2 regions of the Halomonas huangheensis genome follow, and region 1 is predicted to be linked to the other one. Evidence: predicted binding sites of a transcription regulator. Region 1 holds the regulator's gene; the other holds the start of a gene.

Region 1 (11,729 bases):
GTAGCCGCCGGTCAGTCCCTTGGACAAGACCATGATATCGGGACACACATCGGCGTGATCGGCGGCGAAAAGGCTGCCGGTGCGACCGAAACCCGTGGCGACTTCATCGAAGATCAGCAGGATATCGAACTCATCGCATAGCTTGCGGGCGCCACGCAAGTAATCCGGGGAGGTCATGTTGAGGCCGCCGGCAGCTTGCAACAGCGGCTCCATCAGTAACGCACCAATCTGCTCATGGTGTTGTTCCAACACGGCACGCAGTGCTGCCAGGTCGCGGGCGACAGCCTCACCTGGGGCGTTAAAGCCGGCTTCGGGAGCCGGCGCGAAGTGATGACGGGGCAGGTAGCCGGAGAACAGCGAGTGCATGCCTTCCTCGGGATCACACACTGCCATGCATCCCGCAGTGTCACCGTGATAGGCCTTCATCAACGAGAGCATGCGGTGCTTTTCCGGTCGACCCCGCAGATGGTGATACTGCACAGCCATCTTCATCGCCACTTCCATACCGACCGAGCCACTATCGGAAAAGAACACATGATTCAGGCCATCCGGAGTGATGCGCACCAGTTCACTGGCCAGTTGATCTGCCGGCTCGTGGGTTAGACCACCGAGCATCACGTGGCACAGAGTATCTGCCTGTTGCTGGATGGCACGCACCAGACGAGGGTGGCTGTAACCATGAATCATGCACCACCAGGAGCAGGTCGCGTCGAGTAACTCTTCCCCAGTGGACAGGTGGAAATGTGTGCCCTTGCCGCCAACGACGAAGGGGGCTGGAGACTGGGTGGCGAGATGGGCGTAGGGGTGCCAGACAGCAGAGGACATCACGGCTCCTGGGAGTATGGGGGGTGGTAAGCTTTCTTCTCTCTGGTGAGTTTACCATTCTCGCTGCCGGATGTACCTGCTGTGCTGGCGTTGCTGAATCAGGATTGTCAGCGATCCTGACTCCTGTCGAGGCGTTTGAGGAAGTTCTGGAACAGAAAGGCTTCCTTGCCCTTGAGCGAGCGGCTCAGGCAGTCGATGAATTCCTGGCGAGAGTAGTGGAAGAAACGCGGCGCCTTGTAGGCGTCCAGGTCGATGGCGATGATATCGCCTTCACTGACCAGAAAATTGTTGGTATGCAACCCTCGGCAGTGGATGCGGTGTTCGAAGAGAGTGACAAGTATCTCGACAAACTGCGTCTGCAGCTGCGGGTCATTGCAGATCTCGTCATGCAGGGGAGTGCCGTGAATATTCGCGGTAACCAGTCGATAGCGCTCTACAGAGAGGATTTCCGGTGTGGAGATGCCCAGCGCCTCGAGGCGTCTGGCGACATGACGGAAGTTGTAGCCTGGATAGCGGCGAATGCCCAGGCGATAGCGCCATCTGTCTCGGGTGTTGGGGGTAAAGGTCTTGATGAAAGCATCCTGGTCCGGGTCGTAGTCGACACGGGAGTACTTTCCGGTCTGGATCAATTGCAATGACATGGAAGTTCCTGATCTACGCCTGACCCATAGGGTGATCAGGCATCTTCATCAAAGCGTGCGTCAAACAGGGCTTCCAGCGCGTCGAGTACGGCTTCGGCATCGTCGCCTTCTGCTTCGATGGTGAGTTCGGTGCCACAGGGAGCGGCCAGCATCAATAAAGACATGATGTTGCTGGCATCACCGCAAAGTGTGCCGTGACGGACTGTGACACTGGATTGATAGGGTTGGCAACATTGTACCAGTCGAGTGGCGGCTCTGGCATGCAGGCCACGCTTGTTGGTCAGCGTGAGCTGGCGACTCGGCATGCATTAGTCTCCGGTTGAGTCGAGGAGGCGTTGTTGACCGAGTTCCCGGTGGCGCAGACGTACACGAGACTGTTGGGCAGCGAGTGCCCTGGCGATGCGTTCGGCGAGATACACCGAGCGATGCTGGCCTCCGGTGCAGCCAACGGCAACGGTCAGATAGCTGCGCTGGCTGGATTCATACTGCGGCAACCACTTCTGTACCCAGGCAAGTATATCCGTCTGCATTTCAGCGACGATTGGATAGTCTTCAAGAAAGTCGATGATGACCTGGTCGCATCCGGTGGAGTCCCTCAATGTAGGGTCCCAGTAAGGATTGGGCAGGCAGCGCGCATCGAAGACGATGTCGGCGTCCGGTGGTACACCACGCTTGAAGCCGAAGGATTCCACTGTCAGCGTCAGACGGCCTGCAGTATGTCCAGCAACCTGTTCGGCGATTCTGGCTCGGAGCTCATGCACCGATAGCCGTGTGGTGTCGATCACCAGGTCCGCGACGTCACGGATACCGGACAGTGCCTGCTCTTCACTATCGATGGCTTCGGCCAGCGTCATGTCGCTGTAGCGTGTCAGCGGATGGCGGCGTCGAGTGTGGGAGTAGCGTTCGAGCAGTATCCTTGCATCACTGGTCAGGTACACCACCTGGCAGTGCAGAGTTCCTTGCCTGAATTCCTCGAGCATCGCTGGGAAGCGCTGCAGAGCTTCCGGAAGATTGCGAGCATCAATGCTGACAGCGATGCGCTTCGAATGTCCGTTTTCGAGTTCGCCGACCAGCGAGCCCAGCAACATGGCCGGGAGATTGTCGATGGCATAGAAACCCAGATCCTCAAGCGCCTGCAATGCAACGGATTTGCCTGAACCAGATCGGCCACTGATGATCACGAGTTGCATTTACAGTCTCCCGCTCAAGGGTCGCCAGGGCGATGCCTGGCAATGAGTGACAAAATGACGGTGACGGAAGGGCGCAGCGGCAGCCGGTACTCAGCCGTCGCTATCCCGGGCGGAGGCACTGCGAAGAATAGCCTCCTGCAACCTTTCGTGCAGTTCGCGCTGTGAGCCAGCCTGGCGCAACCGCTGGCGAGTCTCCGCGTCGTTCATCACGCCGGCGACCTGGCCGAGTAGGGCGAGGTGAGCCTCGTCGGCTTCCTCGGGCACCAGCAACACGAAGATCAGATCAACGGGTTCTCCGTCGATCGCATCGAAATCAATGGGGTCCGCCAGCTTTAGAAACCCGGAGATCGGTGCCTTGCAATGCGGATTACGCGCATGCGGAATGGCAACTCCGTTACCGATCCCGGTACTGCCGAGGCGTTCTCGGCCAATCAGGCGGCTGAATACTTCCTGGCTATCCAGGCTAGGCGTGTTTTGGGCGATGAAGGTGCTGAAGAACTCCAGCACCCTCTTCTTGCTACCTCCCGGCACATCGAACAGCGTGCGCTCGGGAGGGAGAATGGCATCCAATGTCATGAGGAATCAGCGAAGTCCAGCGCCCTGGGCACGGGCTTGAGATTTTTCCTTGTGCTTGACCAATTGGCGGTCAAGCTTGTCGGCTAGTGCATCTATGGCAGCGTACATGTCGCCATCCTGGGCGTCGGCATGCAGGTCAGCACCGGCAGCATGGAGTGTACAGGCAGCAAGTTGGCGCTCCTTTTCTACAGATAACGTCACCTGAACATTGGTGATGTTGTCATAGTGACGCTCCACTCGAGCGAGCTTTTCTTGTACATAGTCACGCAGCGGGTCGGTCAGTTCGACGTGATGGCCGGTGATATTGACTTGCATGACAGGCTCCTTGCTCTAGCAATGGTAGATCGATTGTAACCCTTTTTGCCGCCTTGCAAACCCCCTGAGCACAAGTCCTTATCAAGCCTTGACAGATGAGGTTCTGGTGGTCATGGGGAATAGGTAGAGAACTGCTCGATCTGGGGCAGTGGGCGATGATCAGCGCAGACGTTTACGCTCACTGGATGATGGTATGTGCATGGCCTCACGGTACTTGGCAATGGTCCGTCGCGCGACATGAACACCATCTTCGGCCAGCAGCTCCACCAGTTTGCTGTCAGAGAGCGGCTTGCGTGGAGGTTCGTCCTGAACCAGCTTCTTGATTCTGGCTCGGATGGCAGTGCTTGAATGGGCATCGCCGTCGTTGCCGACCTGGCTGGAGAAGAAGTACTTGAGTTCGTACACGCCGCGCGGAGTATGTACGAACTTCTGGGTGGTTACGCGAGAGATGGTTGATTCATGCATCTCAACCTTCTCCGCTATGTCAGCGAGAATCAGAGGCTTCATGGCGGCTTCGCCCTGCTCAAGGAAGTCCAGTTGGCGCAGCATGATCTCACGGCCCACCTTGAGCAGTGTGTCATTACGGCTGGAGAGGCTCTTGAGCAACCAGCGTGCTTCCTGAAGATGATCCTTGAGGAACTGGTTGTCCTGGCTGCGGTCCGCACGACGAATCAGAGCTGCATAGTCGGGCTGAATGCGCAGGCGCGGCATGGCTTCTGGATTGAGCTCAACCTGCCAGCCTTCACTGCCATGGCGCACGATCAGGTCGGGTACCACATAGTCGACGTTGCTGTCGCCGAAGCTGCTGCCTGGTCGAGGATCAAGGCTGCGGATCAGTTCAATGACACTGTCCAGCCCGTCATCGTCGAGTCCCAGACGTCGCTTGAGCAGGCGCCGCTCGCCACTGGCCAATGCTTCGAGAAACTGACGTACCAGACGTCCGGCCTGGGGCAGTAGTGGAGTCTCTCGGGGCAGAGTGTCGAGTTGCAGCAACAGGCACTCACGCAAGTCGCGAGCGAAGACACCTGTTGGCTCAAACAGCTGGAGCCGCTTGAGAACGGCTTCAACTTCTTTCAGCGAAAGCTTGTCGAATCCTTGTTGCTGAAGGCCCTGGTGGATTTCTTCGAGCGGTTGGTTGAGATAGCCGTCGATGTTTACTGCATCGATCAGTGATTCGGCGATGCGCATGTCGTCAGCATCGATGTCGAGCATTGCCAATTGCCAGCTCAAGTGACCCTGCAATGACTGTGAGGATGCCTGACGTTCGAAGTCGGGGCCTTCGCCACTGCCGGCAGAGGAACTGCCGGAGTCCTGGTAGGTATCCGACCAGTCGCTATCGATCGAAAGTTCGCTCGGTATCTCGTCGGCCCAGTCATCTTCCGGTGTTTCGCTGGCGGTCTGCTCGCCGAAGTCGTCTTCCAGCTCCAGCATGGGGTTGGCCTCAAGGGCCTGTTGAATCTCCTGGCGAAGATCCAGCGTAGACAGCTGCAGCAGGGCGATTGCCTGCTGCAGTTGCGGGGTCATGGTGAGCTGCGTACCCAACCGCAGTTGCAGTGACGCCTTCAGGGCCATGCGAGAGGTCCGTTGCTGATGACAGAAGGCTTTACCCTACTCATCAGAAGTATGCCATGCAAGTCCCTTGCCAACATGGCGATAAAGCGTTGACTTTTTTGAGCAAGGCTGGTGGGGATGCCTGGTCCAAGCTAAAAGCCAGGAGCGGAGGGTAGCTATAAGCTGTAAGCCATAAGCGGTAAGTAACCTCGCAAGTGGTGAGCTTTCGACTACGCTCGATCTTGAATCCCGAAGGGCTTCTGTCTGTGCTCTATGCGGCGGTGTTGAATAGCTCGTTACTCGACGCTCACAGGCTCGGTGCTTATAGCCTGAAATTCTCGCCCAGATACACTTCGCGGACCCGTTTGTTGGCGAGAATGTCGTCGGCATTGCCTTCAGCAATGATCTGGCCATCACCGACAATATAGGCGTGATCACAGATATCGAGGGTTTCACGGACGTTGTGGTCGGTGATCAACACCCCGATATTGCGTTCCTTGAGCTGGCGGATGATTGACTTGATATCGCCGACCGAGATCGGATCGACCCCAGCAAAGGGCTCATCGAGCAGGATGAAGGCCGGTTCGGTGGCGAGGGCGCGGGCAATTTCGACGCGGCGTCGCTCACCACCAGACAGACTCATGCCGGGGTTGTCGCGAATGTGTGTGATGTGGAAGTCCTCGAGCAGGCCCTCAAGGTTCTTTTCACGGCCTTTACGGTCCAGATCCTTGCGTGTCTCAAGAATCGCCATGATGTTGTCGGCTACCGACAGCTTGCGGAAGATCGAGGCTTCCTGGGGTAGGTAGCCGATGCCCGCCAGGGCGCGCTCATGCATCGCCGAGCGGCTGAGGTCATGATCGTCGATGGCAATCTCGCCAGCATCGGCGCGCACAAGTCCGACAATCATGTAGAAGGATGTCGTCTTGCCGGCCCCATTGGGGCCGAGAAGACCAACAATCGATCCCTGGGAAATCGATAGGCTGATGTCGTGGACGACGCGACGACGCTTGTAGCTCTTGGCCAGATTGCGGGCGTGAAGAGTCTTCATTGGTTGCTCTGATTCTCCGGCTCGAGGGTCATGCGAATGCGCTGGGTGCCATCGACACCGTCAGCACTCGAACGTGCCTGAACCACACGGCGATCCAGAAAGTACTCGAGGTAGGCACCATCAAAGGTGTCGTTGGCCTTGTGCAGTTCAGCCTGATCAATCAGTTCGATACGGCGCTCGGCGACATGATAGACCACCTTGCGTCCCCAGCCCTTGACCACGGGTTCTTCCGGAGAAGGCTTCTGTTCCAGGTAGGCACGCTCACCGGTAGCTGTAGCCATCGATAATTCGCCCTGGTCATTGCGTTGGATCTCGACACGGTTGCCGGTCAATATCATGCTGCCTTGCTGGATGCGCACGTCACCGGTATAGACGGCGGTGCCGGCCCTGTCATCGAGATCCAGACGGTCGGCCTCGACCTGGATCGGGGCGTTACGGTCGCTGTCGAGCGCTGATACGGCAGAGCTGGTCAGGCCAGCGGCCAGTGCGAGACAGATGGCGAGCAGCGGGGCGGGGCTCGGACGCATCATTGAGCAGGCTCCTTGTTGGTTTCGGGCGGGTGGTGGCCGGTCACATTGTCGGTCAGTCGGGCCTGCCTGTCATTGATCCAGGCATCGAAGCGGTCGCCGCGCATTTCCTGCGGCGGTTGGCGCAGCACTGCCGGCGTCTCGCTCCAGGCGTGGCCGGTGGTGCTGTCGTAGTGCAGGATCTCGGTATCCATCTGCCATCTCTCGGCAGGGGCTTCAAGATGGGCATCACCTTTCAGGGTGATGGGGTTACCATCGGGGCCGAGAATGCCTCTGTCTGCGTGGCCTACCCAGTTACGACCGCTGTCATCAATCAGTGCAAGGTCGGGAGTCATCAGCCGTGTAACATCATCCAGCGGTGTATGCACCAGGCGTGGCGTCGTCACGCGCTGATGGAGCTGCCCCTGAGCATTGAAACGCGTAAGGGTAGCGTCAGTCAGATAATAGTCCGGCTCGCCTGCCTGGTCGTTGGGGATCTCGCTGGGGATCTGGTTGTCGCGCGGGTTGATCAGCGCCAGGCCGAAGCCCAGCAGCAGCAACAGCAGCAGCAGCCAGAAGCGAAAACCGGGGCGCAACGCACGCAGGTTCATGACTTATTGTCCCATGTGGAGATAAGTGTCCAGCACACTCTGCCAGTGCCCCTGACTCACCAGTAGCTGGTCGCAGATTTCGCGTACCGCGCCGTGGCCGCCCGCTGATTCGGTGACCCAATCCGCCTGTTCACGGATATATGCCGGGGCGCCAGGTACGCTGATGCCGACTCCTGCGTAGCGAATGCAGGGCAGGTCCGGCAGGTCGTCACCACAATAGGCGACCTGGTCGAGGTCAATACCCAGCTGCTCGCAGAGTTGCTTGAGTGCAGGCAGCTTGCGTTCGACGCCTTGCTGGACATGTTCGATGCCCAGAGCACTAGTGCGCATGCTGACCATGGGTGAGCTGCGGCCGGTGATCACTGCCACCGCGATGCCGGCGCGCTTGAGCAATTTCAGGCCATGACCATCCAGGGTATTGAAGACCTTGGTTTCCTGGCCATCCGCCTGGAAATACAGGCTGCCATCCGTCATGACACCATCCACGTCCAGCGCCAGAAGGCGCACACGACGCAGCTTGTCGGACAGAGCAGAGAGGTTATCTTGTGGCATTGACTGAATCCTTGTAGCAAACCGAGCCGGGGGTCAGATTACACCGGCAGCCAATAGGTCGTGCATATGCAGTGCACCGACCGGGCGACTATCGTTATCGACCACTGCCAGCGCAGTAATGCGGTTGTCTTCCATGATACGCACGGCCTCCGCGGCCAGAATGTCGGCCTGGATACGCAGGCCTGGACGTGTCATGACGTCATCGACGCTCAGGTTGGTGAAGTCCTGGTAACGATCCAGAGTCCGGCGTAGATCACCGTCGGTATAGACCCCAGCAAGAGTACCATCACTGGCAATGACGCAGGTGAAGCCGAGCCCCTGACGAGTGATCTCGAGTAGGGCGTCACGCAAGGGGCAGCCTTCCTGCACTCGAGGCAGTCGCTTGCCGGTATGCATCAGGTCGCCGACGGTGAGTAACAGGCGTTTGCCAAGACTGCCGCCGGGATGGGACCGGGCGAAGTCTTCCGCGGTAAATCCACGCGCTTCGAGTAGAGCGACAGCCAGAGCATCACCCAGCGCCAGGGCCGCAGTCGTGGAGGAGGTCGGCGCCAGGTCGAGGGGGCAGGCTTCGCGCTCGACGCCAGCATAGAGGTGGGCATCTGCATGGCGTGCCAGCATTGAAGCCGGACGTCCGGTCATGCTGATCAAGGGTGTGCCCATGCGCTTGAGCAGTGGTAGCAGGGCGGTGACCTCGGCGGTTTCACCGGAATTTGACAGTGCGAGAACGATATCACCGGGAGTGATCATGCCGAGATCACCGTGACTGGCTTCCCCCGGATGGACAAAAAATGCCGGAGTGCCGGTGCTGGCTAGCGTGGCGGCTATCTTGCTGCCGATATGGCCGGATTTGCCCATGCCGGTGACCACCACGCGTCCACGACAGTCGAGAATCAGCTCGCAGGCGCGAGCGAAGTCGGCATTGAGGTGTGCGATCAATGCGTCAATGGCATCGCGTTCCAGGCCGAGCGTACGTCGAGCGCTGTCGCGCAGTGCAGCAGCGTCGATGGCTGGTGTAGTGCTGGAGTGGTCATTCATGGACTTGATTGTTGCCGTTTGTGTTGAATCCCACAAGGGCTGAGGCACTATCCGTGCCAGAGCCTGAAAGGGTGTGTCTGGCCTCGAGAGGTCCGGAGTATCGTCATCTGTACAGTGGAAGTGAATGCGTGAGCATTTGCGATGCTGGACATGACGTGCGATTTTCCGAACTCGATCAAGGATGAGAAGGACCGCTAATTGAACCTGCAGAACGTCTGGGGCGCAAGCTGCGCGGTACGGCACTGGCATACCGCCAATGAGTTAAGATACGATGTTCGATAACCCGGTGTATCGAGTTTTGTTCCGATCTCCGGCTCATAATCCGATTTTCGGCCTATTCAAATAGCATCAGGCTGAACAACGATAGGGCTTGCGATGATGGCTCCCCCCTTGGTGGAGGTTGAGAATCTATGCTTCTCCCGCGGAGGTCGTGAGATCTTTCGTGGTGTTGACCTGTCCATCCCTCGTGGCGCCATTACCGCAATCATGGGGCCGAGTGGCACCGGCAAGACGACGTTGCTCAAGTTGATCGGCGGACAGCTTGCCCCCGATGCCGGGCGTGTGGTGATTGATGGCAAGGACGTGCATGCCTTGTCGCGTAAGTCGCTCTTCAAGTTGCGTCGGCGAATGGGGATGCTGTTTCAAAGTGGGGCATTGTTCTCTGATTTGAGCGTTTTCGAGAACGTCGCCTTTCCCTTGCGAGTACATACCGACCTGCCTGAGAGCATGGTTCGTGATGTGGTGCTGATGAAGCTTGAGGCGGTGGGCTTGCGTGGCGCCAGAGATCTGATGCCATCGGAGCTGTCCGGAGGCATGACTCGCCGAGTTGCTCTGGCGCGTGCGGTGGCGCTTGACCCTGAGTTGATTCTGTACGACGAGCCTTTTGTTGGCCAGGACCCGATTTCCATGGGCGTGCTGGTGCAGCTGATAAAGCGGCTCAACCAGGCGCTGGGGCTGACTTCTGTGGTGGTCTCCCACGATATCCGTGAAACCCTGACGATAGCCGATTATGTCTATGTCGTTGCCGATGGACGGGTGATGGCGCATGGCACTCCAGCGACTCTTGAAAGTGTTCAGGATCCGCGTGTCCGGCAGTTCATTCATGGTGAACCCGATGGTCCTGTGCCTTTCCACTATCAGGCGGGTGATTTCATCGACGACATCCTCAGTAGCGGAGAGGCGCAATGATCGAATGGATTACCTTGATCGGGCGTCGTGGGTGCGATCTGCTCGAGTCACTGGGGCGGGCGGGTATCTTCCTGATGCAATCGATGTTCGCACGTCCGTCCCGAGAGGGGGTGGGACTGTGGTTGGCACAGATGCACATGGTCGGAGTCATGTCACTGGCGATCGTGCTGGTATCAGGGCTGTTCATCGGCATGGTGCTGGCGCTGCAGGGCTATACCATTCTTGTGGGCTTCGGGGCAGAGCAGGCATTGGGCCAGATGGTCTCGCTGTCCTTGCTGCGTGAATTGGCCCCTGTGGTGGCGGCGCTGCTGTTTGCCGGGCGTGCCGGTTCGGCACTGACGGCAGAGATTGGGTTGATGAAGGCCACCGAGCAGTTGAGCAGTATGGAAATGATTGGTGTCGATCCGTTACGCCGCATTGTCGCGCCGCGGCTGTGGGCGGGTTTCGTCTCGCTGCCTCTGTTGACCATTGGCTTCAGCGTGGTCGGTGTTTGGGGTGGCCACCTGGTGGGTGTCGAATGGTTGGGTGTTTTCGAAGGCTCGTACTGGGGCAATATGCAGGAAAGTGTTGGTTTTATTGATGATATCGGTAATGGCCTCGTCAAGAGTCTGGTATTTGCCCTGGTGATCACCTGGATCGCGGTTTTCCAGGGCTATGACCTGATTCCCACCTCGGAAGGCATTTCCCGCGCCACCACGCGTACGGTGGTCTATTCGTCCCTGGCCGTGCTGGGCCTGGATTTTGTGCTTACCGCCGTGATGTTCGGTGGACTTTCCTGATTGTGCGGAGACTGTGATGAAGCGCAGCAAGACGATGGAGTTTGGTGTGGGCCTGTTCATGCTGGCTGGCATTCTGGGGCTGATTTTCCTGGGGCTGAAGGTCAGCGGTCTGGACCTTACCAGAGCTGATGATACGTTCCAGCTGAAGGCCAACTTCGCCAATATCGGTGGGCTGAAGCCTCGCGCTCGGGTGACCATGGCGGGTGTCACTGTGGGGCGGGTTGATAGTATTGATCTTGACACCGAGTGGTACGATGCCCAGGTCGTGATGTCGCTGGATAATGATCTGCTCGGTAAGCTGCCCGATGACAGCACGGCAGCCATTCTGACGTCGGGGCTGCTGGGAGAACAGTACATCGGCCTATCGGTGGGAGGCTCGCCAGAAACCCTCGAGGATGGCGCTACCGTCCGCGATACTCAGTCAGCGCTGGTGCTGGAAGAGCTGATTCAGCAGTTCGTATCCAATATGGTCAATGAGTAAGTCGCTCACGAAGCGAACAAGGAGAATCCCATGACAATCGCCAAGCCTGTTCATGTTCGGTTCGGTCAGTGGCTGGCCATGACTCTGCTGGTACTGATGAGCCTGCCAGTCATGGCTCAGCAGTCCCCGGAGGAAATGATCCGTAGCAGCATTACTGAGCTGATGGGCCAGATCGAGGGGCGTAAAAGCTATTTCAGCAGCAACCCCCAGGAGCTCAATCGGGTTGTCGACGAGAGCCTCAGTGATGTGGCGGACTTTCGTTATATTGGTGCCAGTGTGATGGGGCGTTATTTCAGTAATGCCACGCCGGAACAACGCACGCGCTTTGTGAATGTGTTCAAGCAAACCCTGCTTGATACCTACGCCAAGGGGCTGATTACCTTCGACTACCGCGAGATCAGAGTGCTCGATAACCAATCCGCTGGACGTTA
Region 2 (11,729 bases), 1.9 Mb from region 1:
CATAAGCATAGCCCCAAGCCACACGTGTTGCTGTGCATCGTGCATCCTTCCCACGAGACTTCCCGTCCAACGCAACCGGAACGCTGGACGGGAGCGAGGCGTTACTTCTTGCCGGCGCGCTTGCGTTCGTTCTCGGTCAGGAACTTCTTGCGCAGACGGATATGGTTGGGAGTGATCTCGACCAGTTCGTCATCATCAAGGAACTCGATGGCCTGCTCAAGGGTGAAGCGGACCGGCGGCGTGAGCACGATGTTTTCATCGTTACCAGAGGCGCGCATGTTATCCAGCTTCTTGCCCTTGGTCGGATTGACGACCATATCGTTGGCACGGTTGTTGATGCCAACCAGCATGCCTTCGTAGACCTCGGTGCCGTGATCGATGATCAGCTTGCCACGCTCCTGCAGGGCATACAGTGCATAGGCCAGGGCCTTGCCGGGAACCATGGACACCAGCACTCCGTTGCGACGCTCGATGGATGCCTCGGGACGCAGGGCGCCATAGTGAACAAAGCGGCTGGTAAGGATGCCGGTACCGGATGTCAGGGTCAGGAACTGACCACGGAAGCCGATCAGACCGCGTGCCGGGATGATGAAGTCGAGACGCACGCGTCCCTTGCCATCCGGGTTCATGTTCTTGAGCTCACCCTTGCGGTAGCCGAGCTCTTCCATGATCGAGCCTTGGTGCTGCTCCTCGCAGTCGATGATGACTTCTTCGTACGGCTCCTGCTTCTGACCGTCGATTTCACGGATGATGACTTCAGGGCGGCCAACGGCCAACTCGAAGCCTTCACGACGCATGCCTTCGATCAATACCGAGAGGTGAAGCTCACCACGTCCCGAGACAATGAACTTCTCCGGTGAATCGCCTTGCTCAACGCGCAGTGCAACGTTGTGGATCAGCTCCTGATCGAGACGGTCCTTGATATTGCGGCTGGTGACGAACTTGCCATCCTTGCCGGCGAAGGGAGAGTCATTGACCTGGAAGGTCATGGACACGGTCGGCTCATCGACAGTCAACGGCGGTAGGGCTTCGACGGCGGCAGGGTCACAGATGGTGTCCGAGATGGCCAGATCATCAATACCCGTGATGCAGACGATATCCCCTGCAGTGGCCTGCTGGGTCGGAACCCGCTCGAGCCCCATATGGGTCATGACCTGACCAATCTTGCCACGGCGAGACTGGCCTTCCTTGTTGACGACCACGACCTGCTGGTTGGTCGACATGGCGCCGCGAGAGATGCGGCCAAGACCGATAACGCCGACATAGCTGGAGTAGTCCAGTGCCGAGATCTGCATCTGCAGCGGGCCATCGAGCTCAACCTTCGGCGGCTCGACGATATCGACGATCGACTGGAACATCGGAGACATGTCCTCGGCCAGTTGATCAGGCTCGGGACCAGCGATGCCATTGAGGGCAGAGCAGTAGATGATCGGAAAATCGAGCTGCTCATCGGAAGCACCGAGGTTATCGAACAGGTCGAAAATCTGGTCGATGACCCAGTCAGGGCGAGCGCCGGGGCGATCAATCTTGTTGACGACCACGATCGGGCGCAGGCCCTGGTCGAAGGCCTTCTGAGTGACGAAACGGGTCTGCGGCATGGGACCATCAACGGCATCGACCAACAGTAGAACCGAGTCGACCATCGACATCACACGCTCGACCTCACCACCGAAGTCGGCGTGCCCGGGGGTGTCGACGATATTGATGTGGTAGTCCTGACCGTCAGGAGAGCTCCAGCGGATCGCGGTGTTCTTGGCCAGGATGGTGATGCCACGTTCCTTTTCCTGGTCATTGGAGTCCATGATCCGCTCTTGACCTTCGGCCTTGCGGTCGAGGGTGCCGGACTGACTGAGCAGCTTGTCGACCAGGGTAGTTTTGCCGTGGTCGACGTGAGCGATGATGGCTATGTTGCGAAGATTCTCGATCACGACGCGATCCTGCTGGGAAAATTGGGGCAGCATTATAGTGCCTGGGCCGTTACGGCTACCAGTTCTATAGTGGCTCATTTTTGCGGGAATCCAGAACTATCAATGGATTCAGCGGACTACATGGAAACTGAAAACGCGATAAATGTCGCGAATGGTCGCTTTTTGGCTCCTTCGAGTAGCGAAGGCATCCGTTTCTGTCAATATGGGGAAGTGTGAGGGCGGACCAATCAGCGTCACATGGTATCGAGTTTGAGCGCCATCTGCAGGTGCTTGCAGTTTTTTCTGCAGTTCTTTCTTTCCACTTGTCAGTTCATTCTTTCTGTTCGGCTATATGCCTTGGGTAACGATATTGGCTCGGCACGCCTTCAGGCGCATGGCGAGATCCTCCATGGCGTCATCTTCCAGCTTCGGGTCGAAGCCACCCAGGCGGTCAAACCAGGTTCGCTCTACCCCCAGTGCCCGGGCTGAGTGGTGAGAGTGCCAGCGTAGCCAGTTGGCCAGTCGGCGTTGTAGTGGGTGCATTTCGATCAATGGATTGCCGTTGATCGAGTTCATGCACTCAGCAAGATCGGCGCGTTCCTCTGCTGCAGCCAGCATCCGCGCTACCCAGCAGGAATCAAGGGTATTCTGGCAGAAGCCGAGCATATGTCCTTGACTATGGGACGCGCCCATATTCAGGCGTTGGCCAAGTGTCGTGTGTCGGCAGCGAACAACTCGGACGTCGCTGCCGATCAGGTCATGATTGTGCTGATCAAGAACGCCATCGTCTACCAGCAGTATCTCGCTTCTGCCATGGTCAGAAGAAAGGCGGGTAATACTGGCGAGTATCGAGGAAAGCGCACTTCCCGTGGACCTCGCATCGATGATCAGGCTTGTTTTCAAGATGACGCTCCGAGCTGGCCGGGTCGGCCACCGGGATGATCGGATGTTACGTAATGAAGTGTATCCTTGTGTTGCGTTTGGTGCCAGTCGAGAGCACGACAAGAGATAGTTTACATTCGGAATACGCGGAAGTGTCGATAGCACTACATTGGTGCGACATAGGGGGCGAGGCACTATATTGGTGCAGATTGTCGGGTGTTCGACACCGTAAATTGGACCTATCTGCCATATGAACCATTGTGGAGCAATTTTGGCCATAGTAATTTTTTCATGAAAATCATCGAATTGCTGATTATTGTCTTCACGATGGTGCAGACTTGGCATGGTGCCTGCATTATGACTGTCAGTGTCATCGTGTCGCGCATGTCGCCGTGGGCAGTCGCCCGGGGGCGTGCTACAACAGTTCCAGTACCCCGAAAGAAGCAGGGAATATCCCTACTCTGGAGTCGGTGACATGTTATTGCCGATTCGTCGCAAGACTCGAGTTACGACACAAGTTCAACGTGGAGGACCACATGTCAGATAAGACGCTTGCCCTGATTGAAGAACATGATGTGAAGTGGGTTGATCTGCGCTTCACAGATACTCGCGGTAAAGAGCACCATGTCACCATCCCCGCTCGTGACGTGGATGAGGAGTTTTTCGAGAATGGCCAGATGTTCGATGGCTCGTCGATTTCCGGTTGGAAGGGCATCAACGAATCCGACATGATCCTGCGCCCGGAAGACGGTACTGCTTACCTGGATCCGTTCACCGAAGATTCCACCGTCGTGCTGGTCTGTGACATCATCGAGCCAGCGACCATGCAGGGCTATGAGCGTGATCCGCGCTCCATTGCCAAGCGTGCCGAGGCCTTCCTGCAGTCCGCTGGTCTGGGCGATACCGCCTTCTTTGGTCCAGAGCCTGAATTCTTCATCTTTGATGAAGTGCACTGGAAGTCCGACGTTGAAGGCGCGATGTACAAGATTTCGTCCGAGGAAGGTGCCTGGGCGACCGACCGTACCATCGAAGGTGGTAACCTCGCGCACCGTCCGCGCGTCAAGGGTGGCTACTTCCCGGTTCCGCCGGTCGACAGCTTCCACGATATGCGTGGCGCGATGTGTAATACCCTCGAGGCCGTTGGCCAGAAGGTCGAAGTGCACCACCATGAGGTGGGCAACGCGGGGCAGAATGAGATCGGTGTTGCCTTCAACACTCTGGTCAAGAAGGCCGACGAGGTTCAGGCCCTGAAGTACGTCGTGCATAACGTGGCCCACGCCTATGGCAAGACCGCGACTTTCATGCCCAAGCCGCTGGTTGGCGATAATGGTAGTGGCATGCATGTCCACCAGTCGTTCTGGAAGGATGGTGTCAACCAGTTCGCTGGCGACCAGTATGCCGGCCTGTCGGACATGGCGCTGTACTACATCGGTGGTGTGATCAAGCACGCTCGTGCCCTGAACGCCTTCACCAATGCCTCGACCAACTCCTACAAGCGTCTGGTGCCGGGCTTCGAAGCACCGGTTATGCTGGCCTACAGTGCCCGTAACCGCTCTGCCTCCATCCGTATTCCGTATACCTCCAGCCCCAAGGCCAAGCGTGTTGAAGCCCGTTTCCCGGACCCGACTGCCAACCCTTACCTGTGTTTCGCGGCGCTGCTGATGGCGGGTATCGACGGCATCAAGAACAAGATTCATCCCGGCGATGCCATGGACAAGAATCTGTATGACCTGCCTCCGGAAGAAGGCAAGGCCGTGCCGACCGTGGCCGAGAGCCTGGACCAGGCTCTGGCGGCGCTGGATGCGGATCGTGCCTTCCTGACCGAAGGTGGTGTGTTCACCGACGATATGATCGATGCCTACATCGAACTCAAGTTCGAGGATGTCGAGCGTATTCGCATGGCGACTCACCCGATCGAGTTCGATATGTACTACAGCTGCTGATCCGTTTGCGCTCCTTTAGGGAGCGCTCTGCGGCAACAGTCCTGCAAACCGGCCCCGCCAGATAGGCGGGGCCGGTTTGCGTTTGAGGCTAGCGACAGGGGTTAGCGACAGGGGGTTGGCGACTGGTGTTCGCGACCATTGCCGATCGTCACCAGTATCAGCACGGGTGCTCGACACTGGTGCCGTGTCAGCGTGGTCCAGCTCCTGAGGTACAGTTCTGTTGCCCCAGAGCAGTACGGTGGCTCTCGCGCTGCACCATATGAGTGCACTAAGATGGTGCGTATAACGCTCTGTACGCCGTGCTGGTGTTCTGCCGTAGAGAAGGTCAGGGCGCTTGTCTGGGGTGTTGATGCGCCTGGTTGTGGTTTTGAAGGCTCGTCGAGTCTGTTCTGGCAAGCATGGCCCACTTCTTGCAGTGTTATCTCCGCTACAGAGACGTGACATCTGAAGGCTTGGCCACGGCATGGAAGGCAATGAGTCGGCTGGGTTGTCACCTGACGGGAATCAACATGACGCAAGGCATCACTGAACACCTCACTACCGCTGTACTGTTGCTCGACAGAGAGCTCAAATTGACGTGGATGAATCCCGCGGCTGAGTCACTGTTGGCGATCAGTCTGACGCGCATGGATGGTCGCAGCCTGCCCGAGTTGCTGGGCGGTGAGGAAGACATCGCGGAGGTGTTGTCCAGGGCACGTGATGCGCTGCACCCCTATACTCAGCGCGAAGCCCGAATTTGCCTGAACGGCGGCGAACCGATGACGGTTGATTACACCGTAACACCGCTATCGGAAGACGAATTGCTGTTGGAAATGGAGCCGCGTGACCGCCTGCTGCGCATTTCACGCGAGGAAGCCCTGCAGTCGCGTCAGGAAACCATGAAGGTGCTGGCGCGAGGGTTGGCTCATGAAGTCAAGAATCCGCTGGGAGGCATTCGTGGTGCGGCCCAGCTACTCGAGCGTGACCTTGAGGGTGAGCCTCAACTGAAGGAGTTCACCCGCATCATCATCGAAGAGGTCGATCGTCTGCGCGACCTGGTGGATTCGATGTTGGGGCCCAATCGCATCAGTCGCAATGAGCCACTCAATATCCACCGTGTGCTGGAACGAGTGCGTTCGTTGCTGTTGGTCGAGCAGCCCGGTGTGACCATGGAGCGCGACTACGATCCTAGCCTGCCTGAACTGCACGGTGATGAAGCACAACTGATTCAAGCGGTGCTCAATGTAGCGCGCAACGCGGTGCAGGCGATCACCGAGTCCGAGACGCCGCAACCAACGCTGCAACTGCGCACGCGTGCGCGGCGCCAGTTTACCCTTGGCAGCCGCCGTCATCGCCTTGTCTGTGAGCTGAGCGTGATCGATAACGGTCCCGGCATTCCGCAGGAGCTGCGCGAAACCCTTTTCTACCCCATGGTGTCAGGCCGTGCAGAGGGCAGTGGACTGGGATTGTCCATTGCTCAATCGATCCTGCATCAACACCAGGGCCTCATCGAGTGCGAATCCGAGCCCGGGCGCACCGAATTCCGACTGCTGATTCCGCTGGAGAAGCGTCATGACTGATGCTGCACGCATTGTAATCGTCGATGATGATCGTGCCATTCGCTGGGTGCTGGAGCGCGCCCTGGCGCAGCCCGATCTCGATGTAGAAACCATTGATCGTGCCGATCGTGTTCTCGACCGCTTGTTGCAGGACCCGCCTGATGTGCTGGTGACCGATATTCGTATGCCCGGGATCGATGGCCTCGATCTGTTGTCGCGAGTACAGGAGGTGCACCCTGAGCTGCCGGTGATTGTCATGACCGCGCACTCGGATCTGGATAGCGCCGTCGCATCCTATCAAGGCGGAGCGTTCGAGTACCTGCCAAAGCCGTTCGATGTCGATGAAGCGCTGGCGTTGGTACGTCGCGCGGTGGCACATGCTCGCGAGCGTCAGCGCCCGGTGTCTGTTCCAGAAGGTATGGATACCGAGATCATCGGTGAAGCGCCGGCGATGCAGGAGGTCTTCCGAGCCATCGGTCGCCTTGCCCATTCGCATATCACGGTGCTGATCAATGGTGAGTCCGGCACCGGTAAGGAGCGTGTAGCGCGAGCACTGCACCAGCACAGTCCTCGTGCAGGGCAGCCCTTCATTGCCCTGAACATGGCGGCAATTCCCCGTGACTTGATCGAGTCGGAACTCTTCGGTCATGAGAAGGGAGCCTTTACCGGTGCTGCGGCGCAGCGTCAGGGACGTTTCGAGCAGGCCAATGGCGGTACCCTGTTTCTCGACGAGATTGGTGACATGCCTGCCGAGACCCAGACTCGCTTGTTGCGTGTGCTGGCAGATGGCGAATTCTATCGCGTCGGTGGACATACTCCGGTCAAGGTTGACGTGCGCATCATCGCCGCAACCCATCAGAACCTCGAAACCCTGGTCGACGACGGACGTTTCCGTGAGGATCTTTTCCATCGTCTTAATGTGATTCGGGTTCACTTACCGCGTCTATCCCAGCGGCGTGAGGACATTCCACGGCTGACTCGGCACTTCCTTGCCGAGGCCGCTCGTGAGCTGGCAACTGACGTCAAGGTATTGACCCCTGAAGCGGAAGCTCACCTGACGCGCGTCGACTGGCCCGGTAATGTACGGCAGTTGGAGAACACCTGCCGCTGGCTGACGGTGATGGCATCCGGTCGTGAGATCCTCGTCGAAGATCTACCGCCGGAGTTGTTGGGCGGGGAAAGCAGTATTGCTACCGGAGATTGGCGAGAAGCCTTCCGCGACTGGGCCGATCATGCCCTGGCCGCCGGCCACACTCATCTGCTCGAGGAAGCCGTACCCGACTTCGAGCGTATCCTGATCGAGACAGCGCTCAAGCACACCGGAGGCCGCAAGGGTGAAGCCGCCGAGTTACTGGGCTGGGGCCGCAATACCCTGACCCGAAAGCTCAAGGTATTGCTGCCCTCGCTGGCGGAGGATTGAACGAGAGGCGAGAGAAAAGAAGCAAGAAGGAAGAGGGAAGAAGTACCCCAACCCCCCCGAGTTTCCAGACTGTGAGCACTGGAGTAGCCTCGTGGTTCGCTACTCGAGGTTTGGGGTGTGTCTTCTCTCTTCTACCTTCCCTTTTCTACCTTCTCCTTGCCCTTACCTGTCGACCGCCTCCGTCCGTTCCTTCAGCCACTCCAGTGCATCACCGTCGAGATGAGGCGCAAGGCGCTGGCGAACTTCGGCGTGATAGCCGTTGAGCCACTCGATTTCGCCGGCATCCAGCAATGCCAGGTCCAGGCAGCGAGTATCGATGGGGCAGAGCGTCAGTGTCTCGAACTCCAGGAAGTCGCCGAACTCACTCTCGGGAGCGGCGCGGTTGGCCACCAGGTTCTCGATGCGCACGCCCCACTGGCCGGGACGATAGACGCCGGGTTCGTTGGAGGTGATCATGCCCGGCTGCATGGCAGTATGTGCGGCGACCGATGCCCCGGAGCTGATCACCTGTGGTCCTTCGTGGACGTTGAGGAAATAGCCGACACCATGGCCGGTACCGTGGCCATAGTCGCGGCCGGTGGCCCATAGCGGCGCACGGGCAATCGCATCGAGGCGCGGGGCGGCGATCCCCAGCGGGAAGCGCGCACGAGACAGGGCAATCATGCCCTTGAGCACCAGGCTGCAATCCTCGCGTTGGGCGGCGGAAACCTGGCCTACAGGCACCATGCGCGTGATGTCGGTGGTACCGCCGTAGTATTGACCACCAGAGTCGATCAGCAGTAGGCCGTCACCCTCGATCACCGAATGTGCTTCTTCGGTGGCATGGTAGTGAGGCAGGGCACCATTGGCATTGAAAGCGGCAATGGTATTGAAGCTCTCGCAGAAAAAGCTTTCGGCGCGCTGGCGCTGTTCACGAAGACGCTCGTCGATGGTCAGTTCGGTGACTTTTTCTCCTGCGGCCAGGCTTTTTTCCAACCAGGCGAAGAAGCGGCACAGCGCGATACCATCGATCTCCATGGTCTGGCGTACCCAGCTCAGCTCATGGTCAGTCTTGCAGCCTTTGGCCAGGGTGCTGGGCTGGAAGGCCTCGACCACCGGCATGGCGTCGGGCAGTGCCTGGCGAGTGCCGACTGACAGGCGTGCCGGATCGAGCAGTATTCTCTGGCTGGTCGGCAGTGCCGCCAGGGCGCTGGACCAGTCGCTGTAGTCGGCGATCTGAATGCCGTCTCTGGCCAATGCCTCGCTCAGAGTTGGGTCGATCTTGCCAGGGGCGACGAATAGTGTGGCAGTGTCGCGACCGATCAGCATGTGCGCTAGAAATACCGGATTGAAGCCGACGTCGGCGCCCCGTAGTTGGGTCAGCCAGGCAATATCGTCGAGTGTCGAAATCAGGTGCCAGTCGGCGCCATGCTCCGCGATGGCGTCACGCACTCCGCTCAGGCGCTGGGCGCGGGATTCGTCCAGGTACTGAGCAGCATGCGGCTGGATGCTGGCGGTAGGCAGTGCCGGGCGCTCGCCCCAGATCTCATCGAGGAGGTCGAGGTCGCCGCGTTGCTTGATGCCGGCACCACCGAGAATCTCGTCCATTTGACGAGCATGGGCCAGCGACACGACCTGGGCGTCGTAGCCGATCGTGGCGCCAGCAGGCAACTGCTCTGCCAGCCATTGAATCGGCGCGGCTGCCTGGCCCTGGGTCAGCTTCATCATTGCGATGCCAGAACCGGCCAGTTGGGTTTCAGCCTGCACGAAGTAACGGCTGTCGACCCATACGCCGGCGTCCTGCTGTGTGATCACCAGTGTGCCCACCGAGCCGTCGAAGCCTGATAACCACTCGCGACCGGACCAGTGCTCTGGCAGGTATTCACTGTGATGGGGATCACTGGAAGGCAACCACCAGGCATCGATGCCATGGCGTTGCATGGCTTCACGCAGGGCTGCGAGACGGCTGGCTGCTACAGGTGCAGGTGACATGCTCAAACTCCGGATCAGACTGTGGCTTCGACGCCGCCTTCATTGGTGGCGCGGGGTCGATTATACGGTTGTGCGTCAGCATGCGCTTGAACACTGGAACGAGCAACATCGGGAGGGCGGCAAGGATCACCAGCGTTGTGGCGGTAGATCAGCGCCATCACCAGCTCACTATCGGCGCTTGAGGCACATGAAGCTGGCCCTGGTAGCCAGTAAGGCATGTCCGCGGAAAGGTTCATGGGGAATACAGCAGTAGGCGATATATTGCGGAATTATCTACTCTGAATCAGCGGTTTGAAAAACAACATGATCACAACCGCGGCGATAGGCTTTCCGCTCCTCACAACAATACCGCTCACCAGCGGAACAAGGAGAACGACATGCCAGCTATGTTTCCCAGGAGCTATCTCAAGCGTTATCTCAGCCTGCCACTGGTGGCCGCGGGGCTCGCGGTTTCCACTCCTGGTCTGGCGTTACCTATTGACGAGTGCATCGCACCTGCTGATCCTGGTGGTGGTTGGGATTTCACTTGCCGTAGCGTCGGTAAGTTGCTGACGGATCTCGAGCTGACGGATGGGTCTGTACAGGTTACCAACATGCCCGGTGGCGTGGGAGCCGTGGCATTTTCCAATGTCGCCGGCAAGCGTGCCGCTGATAGTAACTTGATCGTTGCCACCAGTACCGTTGGGATGACCCAGATCGCGCAAGGGCGTTATCCGGGAGATGCCGATACCATGCGCTGGCTGGGTATGTTGGGCACCGATGTCGGAGTGATTCTGGTCGATGACCAGAGCCCTTATCAGGACCTCGAAGAACTCCTCCAGGATATTGTCGAAGATCCGAGTGCTCTGGCCGTGGCTGGCTCCAGCGGTGCCGGTGGTTGGGACCATATCCGCGCGTTGATGCTGGCCGAAGCTGCTGGACTGGCGAGTGAACAGATCGGTCAGCTGCGTTGGGTGCAGTTCGACGGGGGCGGCCCCGCCGTGACCCAGATGATGGGCAATCATGTGGATGTGGTGTCCACCGACCTGGGAGAAGTGGCCGGTTTCATCGAGTCCGGTGATGTTCGGGTACTGGCTGTCCTGTCCGAGGAACCGCTACCGGCGCCTTTCGATGAATTGCCCACTGCGATCGAACAGGGGTATGACGTGACCGGCTACAACTGGCGCGGGTTCTACACCGGGGGCGAGGTTTCCGATGAGGATTACGCGGCCATGGTCGATACACTCCAACAGTTGTATGACAGCTCCGAGTGGAAGGACGTCGCAGCGCAGAACGGACTGGTGCCACTATGGCGTGGTGGGGACGAGTTCTCGAACTTTGTGCAGGAGTCGATTGATCGCGTCGAGGAGATCTCCCGTGATATCGGGGTTATCCAATGAGTGAGCTGGGTCACCCCGACGCTCAACAGAATCGCCGGTCGGCTCCGGTCGGCGATCGCATTGCCGGTACTGTGCTGCTGGTTCTGGCGGTCGCCGCCTGGTGGCATTCCCATGCCTTTGTCACTGGCTTCATGCAGCCGGTGGGCCCCGGGGTCTTTCCACGCCTGGTCAGCGTGCCGTTGGCGGTGCTGTCAGGCTATCTGCTGTTGAGGCCTGGCTTCAATGAGCGATGGCCAGACAAGGCCGGACTGGCGCGTCAGCTGGCAGTACTGGTGTTGTTGGTTGCATATGCCGCTTTGTTGGAGCCGTTTGGTTTTATACCGGTATCGCTAGTGGGAACCGTTCTGTTGGTGCGATTGTTTGGTGCCGATTGGCGTCAGGCATTGATGGCTGGCATAGGGCTGTCCATAGGACTGTATCTGCTTTTCGAGTATGCCCTCGGCATTCCGCTACCGGATATGCCCTGGCTGGGAGGCGAGTGATATGGAGACTCTGGATTTTCTCGCCCATGGCTTTGCCGTCGCCACTCAGCCCGAGCATCTATTGCTGGCGTTGATTGGTTGCGCGGTGGGCACTCTGATTGGTGCCTTGCCCGGCCTGGGGCCCGTCAACGGCGTCGCCTTGATGATTCCACTGGCCTTCAATTTCGGCCTCGCGCCTACGGCGGCGTTGATCCTGCTGGTCAGCGT

The links. Region 1 encodes sigma-54, which starts transcription at its own class of promoters, with help from an activator protein. Its sites were predicted from a motif close to TGGCACNNNNNTTGCTNT; they were not measured.
Region 2: glnL (nitrogen regulation protein NR(II)) is a predicted target of sigma-54. The motif match lies at 5,132-5,149, and genes of this name have one in related genera.

The regions. Positions count from the first base shown of each region.
Region 1 covers NZ_CP013106.1:1,620,245-1,631,973, forward strand. Annotated here, with positions in the region: gene bioA (adenosylmethionine--8-amino-7-oxononanoate transaminase) at 1-825, opposite strand, end outside; gene AR456_RS07270 (BUD32 family EKC/KEOPS complex subunit) at 933-1,466, opposite strand; gene AR456_RS07275 (HPr family phosphocarrier protein) at 1,502-1,771, opposite strand; gene rapZ (RNase adapter RapZ) at 1,775-2,656, opposite strand; gene ptsN (PTS IIA-like nitrogen regulatory protein PtsN) at 2,747-3,232, opposite strand; gene hpf (ribosome hibernation-promoting factor, HPF/YfiA family) at 3,239-3,547, opposite strand; gene AR456_RS07295 (RNA polymerase factor sigma-54) at 3,707-5,119, opposite strand; gene lptB (LPS export ABC transporter ATP-binding protein) at 5,421-6,146, opposite strand; gene lptA (lipopolysaccharide transport periplasmic protein LptA) at 6,143-6,676, opposite strand; gene lptC (LPS export ABC transporter periplasmic protein LptC) at 6,673-7,263, opposite strand; gene AR456_RS07315 (KdsC family phosphatase) at 7,267-7,815, opposite strand; gene AR456_RS07320 (KpsF/GutQ family sugar-phosphate isomerase) at 7,849-8,850, opposite strand; gene AR456_RS07325 (ABC transporter ATP-binding protein) at 9,226-10,038, shown strand; gene mlaE (lipid asymmetry maintenance ABC transporter permease subunit MlaE) at 10,035-10,817, shown strand; gene mlaD (outer membrane lipid asymmetry maintenance protein MlaD) at 10,834-11,298, shown strand; gene AR456_RS07340 (MlaC/ttg2D family ABC transporter substrate-binding protein) at 11,329-11,729, shown strand, end outside.
Region 2 covers NZ_CP013106.1:4,446,137-4,457,865, reverse strand. Annotated here, with positions in the region: gene typA (translational GTPase TypA) at 102-1,928, opposite strand; gene AR456_RS21390 (glycosyltransferase family protein) at 2,256-2,810, opposite strand; gene glnA (glutamate--ammonia ligase) at 3,326-4,732, shown strand; gene glnL (nitrogen regulation protein NR(II)) at 5,242-6,291, shown strand; gene ntrC (nitrogen regulation protein NR(I)) at 6,284-7,690, shown strand; gene AR456_RS19285 (aminopeptidase P family protein) at 7,853-9,661, opposite strand; gene AR456_RS19280 (Bug family tripartite tricarboxylate transporter substrate binding protein) at 10,039-11,040, shown strand; gene AR456_RS19275 (tripartite tricarboxylate transporter TctB family protein) at 11,037-11,522, shown strand; gene AR456_RS19270 (tripartite tricarboxylate transporter permease) at 11,524-11,729, shown strand, end outside.